2 regions of the Polaromonas sp. P1_E12 genome follow, and region 2 is predicted to be linked to the other one. Evidence: riboswitches for the same ligand, from Rfam matches in the RefSeq annotation. Region 2 holds a riboswitch; the other holds the start of a gene.

Region 1 (9,140 bases), on a different contig from region 2:
ATGCGCAGCAATGTCGACGCCACGCGTGCGCTGCTGCAGGCGTGCCGTGCCCTGAATACATCGCCCACCGTCGTATTCGCCAGTTCGCTTGCAGTGTTTGGCAATTCACCCGAGCAACCACTCCCGGCGGTCATCGATGACAGAACGCTGCCCACACCACAGAACAGCTACGGCATCCAGAAATTTATCGGCGAGCAACTGGTGGCTGATTACGCGCGCAAGGGTTTCATACGCGGGCGCAACGTACGCCTGATGACCGTGAGCGTACGGCCCGGAAAACCCAACGGTGCGGCATCGAGCTTTCTCAGCGGCATGATCCGGGAACCCCTGGCGGGGATCAGGGCGCAGTGCCCTGTGCCGCCCGAAACGGCCGTGGCTCTTGCGTCACCCGGCCGTACGGTTGAGGGATTGATTCGCGCTGCGCAAGCCAGCGACACCGAATGGGGTGCCCGCACAGCCGTCAATCTGCCGGCCCTCAAGACCACGGTCGGCGAAATGGCGCAAGCCCTGGCACGGGTGGCAGGAAAGAACGTGGCGGATTTGATCGACTGGGTGTACGACCCCGTCATCGCAGGAATCGTGGGCAACTGGCCGGCCAATATCGACGCAGCACGCGCGCGGTCGCTGGGCCTGGTGCCTGACAGTGATTTTGAAAGCATCATCGCGGCGTACTTAAGCGAAAACCCGAGCACAACCGCTGGTGCATCGCGGCAATAATGCGTGTGCTTATGGTCGGAAAATCCTGATGCGGGACCGGCCCCAGTCGTCCACAGGATTCCCGGCCCGATCACCCAACGGAGACAAACAACATGAAGCTTTCAAAACTGATTATCGGTATGACGCTCGCAGCGGGATTCATGGCGTCTGCAAATGCACAGACCACCATGAAGATCAGCATTTCCACGGCCCAGAATTCGCATCAGGGCATTGCCATCGACACCTTTGCCAAAGAAGTCGAGAAACGCACAGCAGGCCGCTACAGAGTCCAGACCTTCTACAACGGAGCCCTGGGCGGCGAACGCGAATCCATCGAGGCCGTGCAGCTGGGCACCCAGGAGCTGGCCCTCTCCTCCACCGGCCCCGTACCCAACTTTGTCCCCGAGACCAAGATCCTCGACGTTCCCTTCCTGTTCCGGGACAAGGCGCACGCACGCGCCGTGCTGGACGGCCCCATCGGCCAGAATCTCCTGACCAAATTCGATGCCAAGGGCTTTAAGGCGCTGGCCTGGGCCGAGAACGGCTTTCGCCACATGACCAACAGCAAGCGGGATGTGAAAGTTCCGGAGGACCTGAAGGGACTGAAGATGCGCACCATGGAAAATCCGGTGCACATCGCCGCCTACAAAGGCCTTGGCATCATCACCACGCCCATGGCCTTTCCCGAAGTGTTCACGGCGCTGCAGCAAGGCACGGTCGACGGCCAGGAAAATCCCCTGTCTGTGATCATGTCCGCCAAGTTCGACCAGGTGCAAAAGCACCTTTCACTGACCGGTCACGTTTATTCACCCTGTATTTTTGTCATGAACAAGGCAGCTTTCGACAAGCTCAGTGCTGGCGACAAGACGGCATTCATTGACGCTGCCAAGGAAGCGACCAAGGCGAACCGGGCCCGCGTGGACCAGGACGATGCCAACGGTGTAGCCGAGCTGCGCAGCAAAGGCATGACCGTGATCGAAAACGTCGACAAGGCGAAGTTCGTGGCAACGCTGGCGCCAGTCAACGCCGAATTTGAAAAGCAGTTCGGCAAAGCCAACATCGACGCGATCAGGAACTACAAGTAAACCGTACCGCAGCTATTTTGCTACTTTTTTTGTAGCTACTTGCGCCCGCCACCATTGGTCTGCGGGCGTTTTCATTGAAATTTTCAATTCTCCTCATGTATCGGCGCATCCATGAAACAAGTATTTCTCCAACTTGAACGGTGGACCACCGGCTTCTCCATGCTGGTGGCCTGCGTGATGCTGGTCATCGCATCGGGGCTCGGCGTGTTCCAGATCCTGACGCGTTTTGTCTTCGAGCAGCCTGCAGAGTGGAGTGAAATTCTGATCCGCCTCAGCCTGATCTGGATGGTCTTTATGGGAATTCCCACGGCTTTCCGCCAGGGCGCCATGGTCAGCGTGGACGTACTCTATCGCTGGAGCCCACCTCGCATCCGGCGGGTGCTGGACTGGCTGGTCTGCCTCGCCGCCCTGTTCCTCGTCGCAGTCATCGTCTGGTGGGGCTGGGACTATTCCCTTCGCGGGCGTGTGCAGTCCATGGCCGGCCTTGAATCCATTTCCATGTTTTGGGGCTATGTGGCCATGCCTGTCGGCGGCATGTTCTGCGTGATCGGCATCATCGGCAACCTGATCGACCCACAGCGGAATGAATTGGAAACCGCACAATGAGAACAAAAACTGGATTTCACCTTCAAGCAGGGGCCGCGGAACCGGCTTTGCCGGGCCGCAGGCGCGGCCCCAGAGGGGCTGGAGCCCGCGGCTCCAAGCCTGCCTGCGCAGGCTTGGACGGGCGACAGAGGCGAAGCGTCTCGCGAGCCGCGGCCTGCAAGGCCTCGCGCATTACACGAAGTGAAAAGCGTGGGGGCCAAGTATGACCGCGGTAATGATTTCCACCATGGTGCTGTGCTTTGCACTCACCGTTTCCGTGGCCGTTTCCATCGGCCTGGCGTCCATCTTCGGTATCCAGGCGTCCAACGCCAACATGCTGATTTCAGTCAAGGAGATGTTCTCCTCGATCAACAAGTTTCCGCTGGCCGCGATCCCCTTCTTCATCCTGGCCGGCAACCTGATGGAAACCGGCGGCATCTCGCGCCGCCTGGTCGAGTTCGCCAAAAGCATTGTGGGCGGCGTCCAGGGCGGCCTGCCCATGACCTGCGTGCTGACCTGCATGATTTTTGCGGCCGTGTCGGGCTCTTCTGTGGCCACTACTTTCGCCATAGGCGCCATCCTGATCCCGGCGCTCATCAAGCACGGCTACCCCACCGCCTACGCCGCAGCCCTGCAGGCCACCAGCGCAGAACTGGGCGTGATCATTCCGCCATCCATCCCCATGATTCTTTACGGCGTGAGCGCCGAGGTCTCGATCGGAGAACTCTTCATCGCCGGCTTCGGCCCGGGGCTTTTGATCGGCTGCGCGCTGATGCTGTTCGTGCACCTGTACTGCCGCTGGAAGGGCTGGGGCAAGCACGACGGCGACGGCCGCCTGAGCTTTGGCAAGGCGACCTGGCAGGCCAGCTGGGCGCTGCTGATGCCGGTGATTATTCTGGGCGGCATTTACGGCGGGATTTTCACGCCGACCGAGGCGTCGGCGGTGGCGGTGTTTTATGCGCTGGTCGTCGGCACCGTGATCTACCGCGAAATCAAGCCGGCCGACCTGTACGTCATCCTGCGCAAATCGGTGCTCTCCAGCGCCGTGATCATGTTCATCATCGCCAATGCCGGGTTGTTCGCCTTTCTGATCACCCGGGCCGGCGTGCCGGACGCCATAGGCCATTGGCTGGAAGCAGTGCTGCAATCGCCCGCCCTCTTCCTGCTCGGCGTTAACGCGGCGCTGTTCATCATCGGCATGTTCATTGAAACCAGCGCCGCCATCATTGTTCTGGCACCCATCCTGGCGCCAGTGGCTGTGCATTTCGGCATCGATCCGGTGCACTTCGGGCTGGTGATGGTGGTCAATCTTGCCCTGGGCATGATCACACCGCCTTTCGGCGTGAACCTGTTCGCGGCCTGCACCGTCGCCAGGATATCGCTGGACCGCATCGTGACCCACCTGATCCCCTTTGTGCTCGTCATCCTGGCTTGCCTGATGGTGGTCACTTACGTCCCGCAGCTGTCGCTAGCTCTGCGGGATCTCGTCTACGCAAAATAGCTTTTCGGACGGGATTCACGAGGCTGTCATTTTCAGCAGCCATGCTCGGGGTTTCATTTCAGGATGAAATCCATGCAGCTCCACAAAACCGACCGCGCCCGTGCCGAGCTCAAGCCCGGCGTGAGAACGCTAGGCCAGCGCGAGCGCACCCTGCTGCTGATGGCCGACGGCAGCAAGTCGGCCCAGGACTTCCGCCCGCTGTTTGAGGGCGACGGCGAAGCCATTGCCCTGCGCCTTTTGCGCGACGGCTTTCTGGAAGCCCATCCCGGCAAGACGTCCGCGCCGGCAAAAAACCCTGCGCCTGCACCCGCCCAAACACTCACGCCGGCGCAGTTACAGAACTTTCCCAGCCCCGAAACCACCCAGGCCATTCAGGTCTCTGCCGATCAATTTGAAGGCAAGCGCTCGCTTGCCACAACCCGGATGTTCCTGTTCGACATCTGCGAACGCATGTTCGCCCGGCGCAACCCGGAGATGGCCGAGCGCTTTCGCGAAGCGCTGCGCAATGCCAAAGACCGCGAGACCATGCTCAGCGCCTCGCGCGAAATGATCGAGGAAATCGAAAAAATCGCGGGCCACGAGCGCGCCGACTCCATCAGCGAGCGCATCGCCATGCTGCTGCCGCAGCACCAGGCCGCCTGATCGAGCCGACAGCGGCTTCCGTTACACTCAGCGGTGTCAGGAGAGAGTTTTCCTCGCGAAAACCGCCGAAGGCGCACGAGCACCCTGGGGGCACCCCCCTTGAGTAGCACTGAACGCTCAGGCAAAAGGACTGGCAACCGCCCTGCGGCGCACCACGCGGCAAGGCGTTCCCTACTGGAGAGAGGCCGCCTTTCACGGGCAGCCCACCGAAGGAGCAAGCCTGCATCGCCGGGTGAATCTCTCAGGTAAAGTGGACAGCAGGGGCAGCCCATGGATTGAGAACAAGTTCTTGCCATGACCGTGTTTGCCCCCTGGAGAATGCCTTGTCCGATTCGTCCACCTCTTCCGCCGCCCCCGAAACCTTGTTGAAAACGCCCCTGCATGACCTGCATGTGGAGCTTGGCGCGCGCATGGTGCCTTTTGCGGGCTATTCGATGCCGGTGCAGTACCCCGCGGGCCTGATGGCGGAACACCACCACACACGCCAGGCTGCCGGCCTTTTTGACGTGTCCCACATGGGCCAGCTACGCCTGGTGGGTGCTGATGCCGCAGTCGCGCTGGAATCCCTGATACCCGTTGATGTGATCGACCTGCCCGCCGGCAAGCAGCGCTACGGCCTGCTGTTGAACGACGACGGCGGCATCATCGACGACCTGATGTTCTTCAACCGCGACTACGCCAACGGCGGCGACCTCTTTGTCATCGTCAACGGCGCCTGCAAGGTCGGCGACATTGCACACATCCAGGCAAAGATCGGCTCGCGCTGCGAAGTCATCCCCATGCCGGAAATGGCGCTGATGGCGCTGCAGGGCCCACAGGCCGTCACTGCCTTGCAGCGCCTGGCGCCCGGTGTCGAAAAACTCGTATTCATGACCGGCGGCCGCTTCAGCGTGGCCGGCTGCGACTGCTTCATCACCCGCAGCGGCTACACCGGCGAAGACGGCTTCGAAATCTCGGTGCCGGCTTCGCAAGCCGACACACTCGCACGCGCACTGCTCGCGCTACCTGAAGTCAAGCCCATCGGCCTGGGCGCGCGCAATTCGCTGCGGCTGGAGGCCGGCCTGTGCCTCTACGGCAACGACATCGACACCACCACCACGCCGGTGGAAGCCAACCTCAACTGGGCCATGCAAAAGATTCGCCGCACCGGCGGCGCGCGTGCCGGCGGCTTCCCTGGCGCAGACAAAATTCTGGCCCAGCTGGCCGACCCCGCCCTGCTCACCCGCAAGCGTATCGGCCTGGTGGCGCTGGAGCGCGTTCCTGTACGCGACCACACCGAACTGCAAAGCACCGACGGCATGGCTATCGGCGAAGTCACCAGCGGTTTGTTGGGCCCCACCATCAACCAGCCCGTCGCCATGGGTTACATCAAACCTGAGTTCGCTGCGCTGGGCACACGCGTGAACGCCATCGTGCGCGGCAAGCCGGTGCCCATGGAAGTGGCCGCCATGCCTTTCGTTCCCGCCCGCTACTACCGCGGTTAAGCACCAGATCAAGCTCCCCGTTTTATTCACCTCACTCAACCCCTGGAGAACCTCATGACCGTCAAATACACCGAAGACCACGAATGGGTCAAGATTGAAGGCAACGTCGCCACCGTCGGCATCACCGTGCATGCGCAGGATGCGCTGGGCGATGTGGTGTTTGTGGACCTGCCGGCTGTCGGCACCACCTTCGCCCAGAAAGAAACCGCCGGTGTTGTCGAATCCGTCAAGGCCGCGGCCGACGTGTATATGCCCTTGAGTGGCGAAGTCACCGAAATCAACGAAGCCCTAAGAGACGACCCGTCCCTCGCTAACAGCGACCCGTTGGGCGCCGGCTGGTTTTTCAAAGTCAAGCTGTCCGACCCAACGCAGCTTGACGCGCTGATGGACGAAACCCGCTACACCGCCTTCGCTGTCTGATTTTCTGACCAATTCTTTTTTCTGACTCCTGGCTGCCAAGCCTGACACGGGACCCGACATGTTGATGCAATCCGCCAAGCCCTTGGGCGATCTTGAAAACCCTGCCGAATTCATCGCCCGCCACATCGGCATCGATGACGCCGACGAAGTCCACATGCTCAGCATCGTGGGCTCGGCCTCGCGCCGCGCGCTGGTGGAAGGCATTGTTCCACGCTCGATTGCACGCAGCACCGCCATGGCCATCCCGGCCCCCGTCACGGAGGCGGCCGCGCTCAAGCAGCTCAAAGCCATCGCGGCCAAGAACCAGGTGTTCAAGAACTTCATTGGCCAAGGCTACTACGGCACCTACACGCCGGGCGTGATCCTGCGCAACATCCTCGAGAACCCCGCCTGGTACACGGCCTACACGCCCTACCAGGCTGAGATTTCGCAGGGCCGCATGGAAGCGCTGATCAACTTCCAGACCATGGTCTGCGACCTGACCGGCATGCCGATCGCCAACGCCTCCATGCTCGACGAAGCCACCGCCGCCGCCGAAGCCATGACCCTGGCCAAGCGCAGCGTGAAAAGCAAAAGCAATGTCTTCATCGTCGCAGGCGACTGCCACCCGCAAACAATTGAGGTGATCCAGACCCGCGCAAAGCCCTTGGGCATCGAGGTGAAGGTCAGCACGGCAGCCGTCACGGTGCCGCAACTGATGGCCGAAGGCAATTACTTCGGCGTGCTGGCGCAATACCCCGCCACCACAGGCAGCATCCATGACCTGCGCCCGCTGGCCGGCCAGGCGCATGTCGATGGCGCAGCCCTCTGCGTTGCGGCCGACCTGCTGGCGCTCACGCTGCTGGCCCCGCCCGGTGAATGGGATGCCGACATCGTGCTCGGCAACACCCAGCGCTTCGGCATGCCCATGGGCAACGGGGGGCCGCACGCGGCTTACCTTGCCTGCCGCGACGAATTCAAGCGCTCGCTGCCCGGCCGCCTGGTCGGCGTGACCATCGACAGCCACGGCAACCCGACCTACCGCCTGGCGCTGCAAACCCGTGAGCAACACATCCGCCGCGAGAAAGCCACCTCCAACATCTGCACCGCGCAGGTGCTGCCAGCCGTCATCGCCAGCATGTACGCGGTCTACCACGGCCCGCAAGGCCTCAAGCGCATCGCCGAGCGTGTGGCGGCCTATACGGCCATCTTCGTGCAGGGTCTCAAAGAGCTGGGCTATGAAATCACCAACACAGGCGCCTTCGATTCCGTCACGGTGAAGACGGGTGACGCTACCAATTTGATAGCTGACCGCGCACGTTCGGCGGGCGCCAACCTGCGTTTTCGCTTGAATAATCACCTGGGCGTGTCGCTGGACGAGACCACCAGCCGCAAGGACATCGAACTGCTCTGGTCCTTCTTCGCCAGGCCCGGCCAGACCGTACCCGTGGTCAGCGCTTTCGAAAAGGGCATCGAGTCGCTGATCCCCGCCGGCCTGCGCCGCACCAGCGCCTTCCTGTCGCACCCGGTGTTCAATACCCACCACTCCGAAACCGGCATGCTGCGCTACATCCGCATGCTGAGCGACAAAGATCTCGCACTGGACCGCAGCATGATTCCGCTGGGCAGCTGCACCATGAAGCTCAATGCCACCAGCGAGATGATTCCCATCACCTGGCCGGAGTTCGCCAACATTCACCCCTTCGCACCCGCAGACCAGCTGCAGGGCTATGCGGAACTCGACAAGCAGTTGCGCGACTGGCTGTGCCAAGCCACGGGTTATGCAGGCATCAGCCTGCAGCCTAACGCCGGCTCGCAAGGCGAGTACGCGGGCCTGCTGGTCATCAAGGCCTTTCATGAAGCCAAAGGCCAGGGTCATCGCAACATCTGCCTGATCCCTTCGTCGGCTCACGGCACCAACCCGGCCAGCGCCCAGATGGTGGGCATGACCGTCGTCGTGACCGCCTGCGACGCGCTGGGCAATGTCGACATGGCCGACCTCAAGGCCAAGTGCGAACAGCACAGCGCCAACCTCGCCTGCGTGATGATCACCTACCCCAGCACGCATGGCGTGTTCGAAACCCAGGTAAAAGAGCTCTGCGCCATGGTGCACAGCCACGGCGGACGCGTTTACGTGGACGGCGCCAACATGAACGCACTGGTGGGCGTGGCCGCGCCGGGCGAGTTCGGCGGCGACGTGAGCCACCTGAACCTGCACAAAACCTTTTGCATCCCGCACGGCGGCGGCGGCCCGGGCGTTGGCCCGGTGTGCGTGGTGGCTGACCTGGTGCCTTACCTGCCCGGCCATGCCACGGCCGGCATTCCCGTCAACGGCGTGGGGGCGGTTTCTGCGGCCCCCCTGGGTAACGCAGCGGTGTTGCCCATCAGCTGGATGTACTGCCGCATGATGGGACCAGAAGGGTTGACGCAGGCGACTGAAGTCGCCATCCTGAGCGCCAACTACATCAGCTCGCGCCTCAAGGACCACTACCCCACGCTATACGCCAGCGAGAATGGCCATGTCGCGCATGAATGCATTCTCGATCTGCGCCCGCTCAAGGAAACCAGCGGCGTCACCGCCGAAGACGTGGCCAAGCGCCTGATGGACTACGGCTTTCACGCGCCCACATTGAGCTTCCCTGTGCCCGGCACCCTGATGGTCGAGCCGACCGAAAGCGAAACCCTGGCCGAGCTGGACCGTTTCATCGACGCGATGATCGCCATCCGCGAAGAGATCCGAAAAATCGA
Region 2 (9,140 bases):
ACGAAGACTTCCGGAAAATTCTTGCGTCCAGGCCGGTTGCGCATGACCTGGACGATGCCGAAGCCCTGTTGTTTGGCGACGCCGCACCGGTATCCGATGATGGCTTTGAGCTGGACTCGGCCTACCAGGGACGTGAGGGTCTGGACAAGGTCGAGGTCTCCGTTCGGGCCGGGCGGCCCTATGCCATGGCCTTTGTGGACATGCGCATGCCGCCGGGCTGGGATGGTGTGGAGACCATCGAACGGCTTTGGCGCGTTGATCCAAAGGTACAGATCGTCATCTGCACCGCCTACTCCGACCATGCCTGGGAAGATGTGTTCGCGCGGCTGGAAGCCCGGGATCGCCTCCTGATTCTGAAAAAACCGTTTGATCCGGTTGAAGTCAGCCAGCTGGCAAGAATGCTGACCACAAAATGGGAGCTGGCGCAGCAGGCGGCAGCGCAGGTGAGCGGCCTGGAGGAAGCCGTGCAGGAGCGCACCCGCGCCTTGCATGACAGCGAATCACAACTGCGCCAGATCACGGACAGTGTGCCCGCCTTGATTGCCTATATCGACGCCGAACAGCGCTTTCAGTTCCATAACCTTGCCTACGAAGAAGTTCTTGGCCTGAAGCACGGCCAGATCCACGGCAAGACCATGCGCGAACTGATGGGCGACGAGCTCCACGAAAAAGAGCGGGGCAAGATTGAAGAAGCGCTCGCCGGTTATGCGGCGCAATACGATCGCACGCAGGTCACGTCAGATGGCCAGCTGCGCGACTACGTCATGCAGTACTTTCCACGCTACGGCGAAAACGAGGACGAAGGCAAGGTGGTCGGCTTTTTCTCGCTGGGCACCGACGTGACCGAACTCAAGCGCATTGACCGCATGAAGAGTGAGTTCGTCTCTACCGTCAGTCATGAGTTGCGCACCCCGCTGACCTCCATTCGCGGCTCCCTGGGCCTGATCGCCGGCGGCGTGGCCGGGGAGCTGCCGGCCATGGCCAAAAACCTGGTCGGCATCGCCACCAACAATTGCGAACGGCTCATCAGGTTGATCAACGACATTCTGGACAGCGAAAAAATTGAATCCGGAAAAATGCGTTTTGACTTCCAGCAGATGGAACTGCAGCCTCTGCTGACGCAAGCCCTGACGGCCAACGAAGGCTTCGCAGGCCAGCACAACGTCAAGCTGGTTCTGGACGCACCGGCAGAAGCGGTAAGGGTCAGCGTCGACAGCGACAGGCTGACCCAGGTCATTACCAACCTGTTGTCCAACGCCGTGAAATTCGCGCCGGCCCAGTCCTGCGTGGAAGTCCGGCTGCTGTGCAAGAACGGCAGGGTCCGGGTGGAAGTCGCCGACAGCGGCCCCGGCATTCCCGAAGAGTTCCGAAAGCGCATCTTTCAGAAATTCTCGCAAGCCGACACATCGGACACCCGAAAAATGGGTGGTACGGGCCTGGGCCTGAACATCTCGCGCGCCATCGTGGAGCGGATGGGCGGCCAAATCGGGTTCACGACGGAAACCGGCGTCGGAACTGTTTTCTTCTTTGAGCTGCCCGAGGCGGTGCCGGCGCCGATTCAAACCAGCATCAGGTCCGGGGCAGCGACCAGGCCGCTCATCCTGGTCTGCGAAGACGATCCCGACATTGCCCGCCTGATCAACCTGATGCTTGATAAAGGCGGCTTTGACTCGGACATGGTGCACAGCGCAGGGCAGGCGCTGGAGCAAGTCATGCTGATGCCCTACGCTGCCATGACGGTCGACCTGAACCTGCCCGACCAGGACGGCATCAGCCTGATTCGTGCACTGCGCCGCGAAGAAGCAACGAAAGACCTGCCGATCGTGGTGGTCTCGGCCAACGCCGAAGAAGGCGAACTCGAATTCAACACCCAGCCGCTGGCGGTTTCAACATGGCTGGAAAAACCCATCGACGAGAACCTCCTGATCCTCAGTTTGCACCGTGCCATCGGCAACATGGCCGAAGGCCGGCCGCGCATTTTGCACGTCGAGGACGACCTCGATATCCAGCGCATTGCCGCGGCCATTGCCCAGGACTTTGCCACCTTTGAATTTGCCGCCACGCTGCGCGAAGCACGCGACCAGCTGGCGCGCCGCCGCTACGACCTGGTGCTGCTCGACCTGACGCTGAAGGACGGCTCGGGCTGGGGGCTGCTGGACACCATTGAAGCGCTGGACATCGTCCCGCCAGTGGTCGTGTTTTCCGCACACGATGTGGAGTCGAAGCAAAGCCAGCGCGCAGAAGCGGTGCTGGTCAAGGCACACACCTCCAACGAAGAACTGATTCGAACCCTGCAGCGGGTGCTTGATGAAAGCCTCTGGGGGACGGTCCATCCACCTCTAAGGATCTGATCCCCCTGTCCAAGCTCACTGCGTGTAGCTTGTTCTCCCCTCAAGGGGACGGCGCCTGGGGCCGGCGAAGCCGGACCCGCGGCCCCCGCTGGTGGAATACCCCCGTTAGTTACGCCATCGGACTCTTCAAGCCACGGGTGCCGCGGAACCGGCTTTGCCGGGCCGCAAGCACCGTCCCCTGCAAGGGGAAAAGGGCTACACGCAGTGAGCCCGATAGGGGTGTGCCAATTATTCGGCTTTGCCAGACCGCAGGCGGGCGGCCCCCGAGGGGCTGGAGCCCGCGGCTCCAAGCCTGCCTGCGCAGGCTTGGACGGGCGACAGAGGCGAAGCGTCTCGCGAGCCGCGGCCTGCAAGGCCTCGCGACCCACACGAAGTGGGGGAGCGTGGGGGCTCTACTTCTTCTGGCTGGCGCGGTAGACCTGCATCACCGTCGCGAAGTCGCGATCAAAGTTGATAGGCAGGAAGGTGTCGTTGCCGGGCAGCTGCTTTTTCAGTGTGGGCGAGAAGCTGTAGCTGAACGAGCATTTCTTCACGCGTGCCTGCAGTTCGGGCGAAACGTCCTTGCTCATGGTCCAGGTTTCCGTCATGAAGGGCGGGCTTTCCCAGATCGTGCGGATGCTCGAGCCCTTGACGTCGCCCTTGACGACCATGCGCTGGTACAAATCGCTGGCCACAGCTGCGGCCGGATAAAAGCCATGCATCACGCCCGTGACGGAGCGCTCGTGGCCGTTGGAGAACACGACTTCGTAGTCCTTGTCCGGCGTCAGGCCCAGCGCCGGGAAGAGCGCGCGCGGCGCGAGGTTGCCCGAGTTGGAGGTGGGTGTGGTGTGCGCGATTTTCTTGCCGATCAGGTCCTTCGGTTCCCTGTACGGGCTGTCGATGCGGGTGATCAGAATCAGTTTGTAGGAGTTGCGCACGCCGCTGGCCTTGTTGCCGGGAACGCCAAACGGCGCCGGCTGGCCGGCGGTGACCAACTGCGCAGCCAGGCCGGGGTTGACCTGTGCCAGCTGGACCTTGCCGGCCGAGATACCTTCAATCAGCTCTTTTTCACCGAGGATGTCGATGTTGCTGGTCTTGTCCATCGATTCGCCTTGCGCGTTTTGCAGGTCGATGTTTCCGCAGCGTGACAGGTGGCTGAAGTAGTCGCCCCACAAGGCCATGGTTTCGCTCTTGCCATAGGTCTTGGGCATGGCCACGACCATTTTTTCGCGTGGGCCGGAATATTTTTCGGGCGCGGGGGTAGCGGCCGCTGCTTTCGCCTTGCGTGCAGGCTTCGCCTCGTCGGTCTGGGCTGTTGCTGAACCCAGGGCGCAAGCGGCGCTGGCCAATATTGCGGCATGGCGCAGATAAAACTTCATGTTGATCACTCCAGTTGTCTATGAAACAGATACGTAGGAATGCTGTTTGTGTGCCCTTGGCCGCACAAACCGCGTTCCCAGCCCAATCAGTGTGCATGACGGCGCCTCAAAACGAACTTTTTGTTACATTCGAATGAATACCTTCGTGACATAAATCAGCGTATCTGCTTCAGAGGTTGTTGTTTTTTCATTGAAAAGACGGCCCTGGCAACCTCTAAGCGCCTGGGAGGCGGCGAATACCGCGCCCAAGGCGCGTGTGCTATGCGGCAGGGCGGCGGACGCCTCAAGCGGCGAGGGAGGCGTCGATTTTCCCGAGCAGCCATTGCAGCCCAGCCAGGTGCTGCTGGTCGTGGCTGCACAGGTAATGCACCAGGCTGCGCAGCGTCAGGGCACCGTAACCTTCGAATTCCGCCGTGCGGCCCAGTTGCCCGGGCGTGATGCCCGACAGCATGGCCATCGTCCGGGTGCGCGCCGCGCGAAACGCCGCGATGGCCTCTTGCGCATCAGCGGCCGCGTAGTTGCGTTCCTTTTCCAGTACATAGCCGTCCAGTGATTCCAGCACGGGGCTGGTTTCCGACAAGGTGCGCTGAAACCGCACGTGATAGCCGTCGGTCTCGATGTCCCTGATGTGGCAGACCTGCGCAATGGCCGTGAAGTGTTCGCTCGGAATGCCTTCCCACGACGGCGGCGTCCAAGCCTTGTGGCTTTCAGGAATTGCGTCGTAAAACTGCTCCAGCTGGTGCGGGAAATCCGCCATGGCTTGAAGCGTTGCGGGGTTCAGGGGCTGGGCTGGGCTCATCAGCCGGCCTTGCGCAGCGAAGGCCACAGCACCGCCTGCGCCACGATGACGTTCTCGCCATTGAAGGTCGCCGCCGGCGAGCCGTAAAGCTCGTAACCCAGCGCCAGCACCTCACTCACCCGGCGGCAAAAGCTCGCGTCGTCAGGGCCGGTAAGGAGCCTGTAGGTGGGAAGACCGTCGGGGGGCGTAGTGGCGGGTGATGTCATGGCGGCAAGCAGCTGATGAACGGAGGGCGATATTACCGTTTCCGCCCACCTGCTGCAGAACCCCGTGCTTCAGACCCGCCTTTCAGGCCTTGCTCAGGCCTTCACCATTCCCGGCAATGCCATCACACGCCCCGGCGCCGCCATCCCCGTAAACGCAAAGTCGACTTCCGGCACGCGCCCGCTCACGATGTCCGCAATCGCCGCGCCCGAGCCGCAGGCATGCGTCCAGCCCAGCGTGCCGTGGCCCGTGTTGAGGAAGACATTGGAGGCCTTGCTTTTGCCGATGTAAGGCACGTTGCTCGGCGTGGCCGGCCGCAGGCCTGTCCAGAACTGCGCGCCTTCGCCGTCCGTCATGTCGGGAAAGAGTTGTTTTACACGGCGCACGATGGCGTTGCAGCGCACCAGGTTCAGCTCGGTGTTGTAGCCATTAAGCTCGGCCGTGCCGGCAATGCGCAAGCGGTTGCCAAAGCGCGAGAACACCAGCTTGTACTCGTCATCCGTCAGGCTCACCTGGTACGACGCCGCCTCGTTGATCACGGGCAGCGTGACCGAGTAACCCTTGGCCGGATAGATACGCAGGCTTTGCCCCAGCACTTTGGCCCACTGCGCGCTGAAGGCGCCCAGGCACATCACGTACGCATCGGCTTTCAGCATCTCGACCTTGCCACCGGCCTCGCCGCTGCCCATCGCCACCTGCACGCCGTTCAGCTGCCCCTCTGCGGCATCCAGGCCCAGCACCGTGGTGTTGTACAAAAATTTCACACCGGCTTGCTCGCAGCGCGTGGCCAGCGCAGCGGTAAACGCGCGGGCGTCACCCGATTCATCGCTGGGCGTCATGCTGCCGCCCACGATGCTGCCGCGGCATTGTGCCAGCGCGGGCTCAATCGCCACACATTCGTCGGCCGTCTTCATGTCGAGTTCGCAGCCGTGCTCGCGCATGATGCGCGCGGGTTCCTGCGCCGCGTCGTACTCGGCCTGGCTGGTGTAGAAGTGCAGGATGCCTTTGGTCTGCGCGTTGTACAGCAGGCCCAGCTCGGCGCGCAGCTTTTGCAGCGCGCCGCGGCTGTACATGCCCAGGTTCACGATCTGCTTGATGTTTTGTGCCGTGCGCGCGGGCGTGCAGTTGCGCAAAAACTCCAGCCCCCACAGCCACTGGTTCACATCGGCGCGCAGCCTGAAGAGCAGCGGCGCATCTTCACGCGCCAGCCATTGCAACACCTTGAGCGGCGCACCCGGGTTGGCCCAGGGTTCCGCATGGCTCACCGATATTTGCCCGCCGTTGGCAAAACTGGTTTCCATCGCGGCTGCGTTGCGGCGTTCCACCACTGTCACCTCATGGCCGCGCTGCGCCAAATACCAGGCCGTGGTGATACCCGTGACACCAGCCCCCAAAACCATGACTTTCATGGCGATTCCTTTTCATTCAAGCAGAACATTGCAGTTGCGCAAGCGCCGTGCCAGGGGTTGCTGTTGAATCGGAAGAATCGTGGCAACCGCCAAGCCATCACATGCTTGCGGCCGCTTCCACTGTCCTTGTTACCTGAGAGATTCAGCCGTTGCTTTTATGTCGATCACAAGCTTCGGCTTTGCTCCTTCGGTGCGCTGCACCTTGCGTGCGGCGTCTCTCCAGACGGCTGTGTGTTCCGGGCAGTACGGGACCTGAGCGATTATGGAAGTTTGCGCCTTCGGTGGCTGCCTTGTGGGGCAGCGCTCTCCTGCTTGAACGGGTTTGAATTTACCACCGAAGCCGGTTTTGCCAAGCGTGAATGCGGCGTTCAGTACAGGTCTAGCGGGTTGATTCAGCGGCTTAATAGTAGGAAGCAGGGAGGCTCAGCCTTTGCTGGCTGCGCTCACAAACGCGGCTTTGGCATCGGTGTAGGCCTCCCGGTCACCCGGGTGCCTGGCAGCCAGTTCCGCCTTGAGCGCGGCATAGCGCGCCGCCAGCGCAGGGTCCGACCGCAGGGCGTCGCGAAAACGCAGGCGCTGCGCCCACACCTCGCCGCCGTGCACCACCAGGTGCAGGTGATGCGTGCGCCGCCCCTCTGCCCAGCGCATCAGCCATTTGCGGTCAGACAGCGAGGCATTGAATTCAGCGGAGGTCGTGTAACCGTTGGCGCACAGCGGCGCCAGAAGCGCTTCAGCCGCCGCGATTGATTCCACACCGGCCAGCATGTCGATCACCGGTTTGGCCGCCAGGCCGGGCACGGCTGTGCTGCCGATGTGCTGGATGTCGATCAGGCGGGCCGGCAGCTGAGGGGAGAGCGCAAGCAGGCGGTCCCGCTCAGCCACAAACTGCTGGGGCCAGGCTGGGTTGTAGGCCTGCAAGACCACTTCCTCGTGGATAGCGGCAAGCAGCGATTCCTGGTCAGTCATGCGCGTGACGGCTGGCAGGTTGTTGTGCAGGGGCAAAAAACGCTGTGCGACACGCCAGAATCCTTTGCGGGGCTATTTTTGGGGCGGTTTTAAGCATCAAAAAGGCCTTCAGCCCAATCAAATATTGCGCGAGCAGCTATTAAAACAATAGCAACTAGAAGTCCCGCGGCTGCGAATGAGGCGGTCTGCATTTCATTTACCGGAGAGCCAGCACAGCTTTGCGCGCCTGGGCCAGTCGCTCTTCCAGATAGGCACCATAAAAGTCGGTAGATGCCAGGCCAACCAGCCGTTCCGCCAGGTCTTGCCCGGCCGGGCCCAGAAACAGCACGGTGGGTGTGAAACCGGCTTTCCATGCCGCGACTTGCGCGGCGGCTGTCGTCACCTGGCCGTCAAAGCCGGTCAGCGGCGTCGCGCGGTCGCTGATGTTGAGCTGCCAGGCGTGCAGGCTGCCATCGCGTTGCCCCGGCAACAGGTAATTGCGCCGCACCAGTTCGCAGAAGGGGCAGCCAGGCAGGCTGACCAGCAGCACCAGCGGCTCATTTTTAAGGGCGGCGATTCCAGCGGCCGCCGGCAAAGAGGCCGGCACAGGCAAGGCCGTGTCTTTGGCCAGCGCAAGCTGGGGCACGGCCAGCCCGGCTGCCAGCGCGGCAGTGAACTGGCGGCGGCCCACCTGGCTCATTCAGCGCTTTCCAGCAAAATCTTCGTCAGCGCAGCCGGTTCGCTGATCATGGGGTCATGGCCGGTTTTGATTTCGACCACGCGCGAATTCGGCAGCCACGCACCGTCCCAGAACTTGGCGTCCTTCACGCGCAGCCGGCTGGGTTCAATCGTGGCCAGTGCGGGCTCGGTGCAACTGACGAAAGTCCGCGGCACAGCGGCCACACGCTTCACATCAAAGTCCAGCGGTGCCTGGTAGGTATTGCCGGGGTGCGGCGTCTGCCGGCGCTTCACCCATTCGCGGTCGGCATCGTGCAGGCCGAACACCTCCGGGTCGGGCGCCGGAAAGCTGAAGCTGGGTGAAGCCTGCGCCGCCGCCATGCGCTGCTGCTGCGTGGCGCTGGCCTGCGTGCTGCTCCAGCTCTCGCCGGGCTTGGGCACCACCGCATCCACATACACCAGGTGCTTGATGCGGTCGGGCATGCGGTCAGTGACAGCCGTGCCGATCATGCCGGCATAGGAATGCACCGCGAGCGTCACCTCGTGCAACTCTTCCGCCTCAATCAGGTTGATCACGTCGTTGATGTGCGTGTCGAGGTTGATCGTGGGTGAAAGCAAATGGGCGCGTTCGCCCAGGCCGGTCAGTGTCGGCGTGAACACCTTGTGGTGGTCCAGCTGCAGCGCCTGCGCCACCCGCCGCCAGCACCAGCCGCCGTGCCAGGCGCCGTGCACCAGAACAAAATTGTGTTTCATCGCTTTACCTCCGTGTGTTTCTTCAGGCAAATTCTTCGCCAAACAGCAGCGACCAGGCATTGCGGTACGCGACCTGATGCCGGACATTCTCCGGCAGCTGCTGCAGGAAATAGCGGTGCTTCTGGTCATAGGACACCATGCGGTCCATCCGGTCTCCGCCCAGATCTAGCGCCGACAGAAAGCGTTTCGGATGGGCGACTATCAAGTCGCGCCATTCACGGGCCAGCCCGCCGTCGCTGCCCCAGACGCGCGCATGCCGCTGGTTGCTCAGGGGATAGATTGAAGCGGAGTCGCCGAAAGCCGTGTCGAAATGCAGGTTGGCGAAGCGCCGTATCAGGCCGTCCACATACGCCGCGTTGTAACGCGTGGCCCGCTCGATGTAGCGGATTTGCGCCAGATGGCACCAGACCACTTTGGCCCTGGGGTACTGCGCCAGCATGGCCTCCAGCGGCGTCAGCAAGTCGTCCTCGATTTCATAGTGGATCTGGAAAGCGACGCCGGTTCTTTCGCTCAGCGCGAAGACGCGGTGGCCTACGGGGCCGTCAATGGGGATCTGGACATCGCGGTCGTCCCCCATGCCGTGTTTGACCTGCCGTGGCGACGGGTAGTGGCGAAACTCATACTCGCCCAGGCACATGATTTG

The links. Region 2 has a riboswitch for glycine ahead of AC1D13_RS09915 (D-amino acid dehydrogenase). Riboswitches for the same ligand answer to the same signal wherever they lie in the genome.
Region 1: it holds a riboswitch for glycine, as region 2 does, so the genes downstream of both, gcvT (glycine cleavage system aminomethyltransferase GcvT) here and AC1D13_RS09915 (D-amino acid dehydrogenase) in region 2, are expected to answer to the same signal.

Annotation. Positions count from the first base shown of each region.
Region 1 covers NZ_JBFUBB010000002.1:365,053-374,192, reverse strand. Annotated here, with positions in the region: gene denD (D-erythronate dehydrogenase) at 1-717, shown strand, start outside; gene AC1D13_RS07595 (TRAP transporter substrate-binding protein) at 810-1,781, shown strand; gene AC1D13_RS07590 (TRAP transporter small permease) at 1,893-2,387, shown strand; gene AC1D13_RS07585 (TRAP transporter large permease) at 2,590-3,867, shown strand; gene AC1D13_RS07580 (hypothetical protein) at 3,940-4,509, shown strand; glycine riboswitch at 4,537-4,652, shown strand; glycine riboswitch at 4,674-4,777, shown strand; gene gcvT (glycine cleavage system aminomethyltransferase GcvT) at 4,833-5,993, shown strand; gene gcvH (glycine cleavage system protein GcvH) at 6,048-6,413, shown strand; gene gcvP (aminomethyl-transferring glycine dehydrogenase) at 6,472-9,140, shown strand, end outside.
Region 2 covers NZ_JBFUBB010000003.1:14,708-23,847, forward strand. Annotated here, with positions in the region: gene AC1D13_RS09895 (response regulator) at 1-2,351, shown strand, start outside; gene phnD (phosphate/phosphite/phosphonate ABC transporter substrate-binding protein) at 2,744-3,709, opposite strand; gene AC1D13_RS09905 (DinB family protein) at 3,993-4,508, opposite strand; gene AC1D13_RS09910 (DUF1737 domain-containing protein) at 4,508-4,714, opposite strand; gene AC1D13_RS09915 (D-amino acid dehydrogenase) at 4,808-6,121, opposite strand; glycine riboswitch at 6,233-6,354, opposite strand; gene AC1D13_RS09920 (GrpB family protein) at 6,545-7,087, opposite strand; gene AC1D13_RS09925 (thioredoxin domain-containing protein) at 7,284-7,766, opposite strand; gene AC1D13_RS09930 (alpha/beta fold hydrolase) at 7,763-8,497, opposite strand; gene AC1D13_RS09935 (amidohydrolase family protein) at 8,520-9,140, opposite strand, start outside.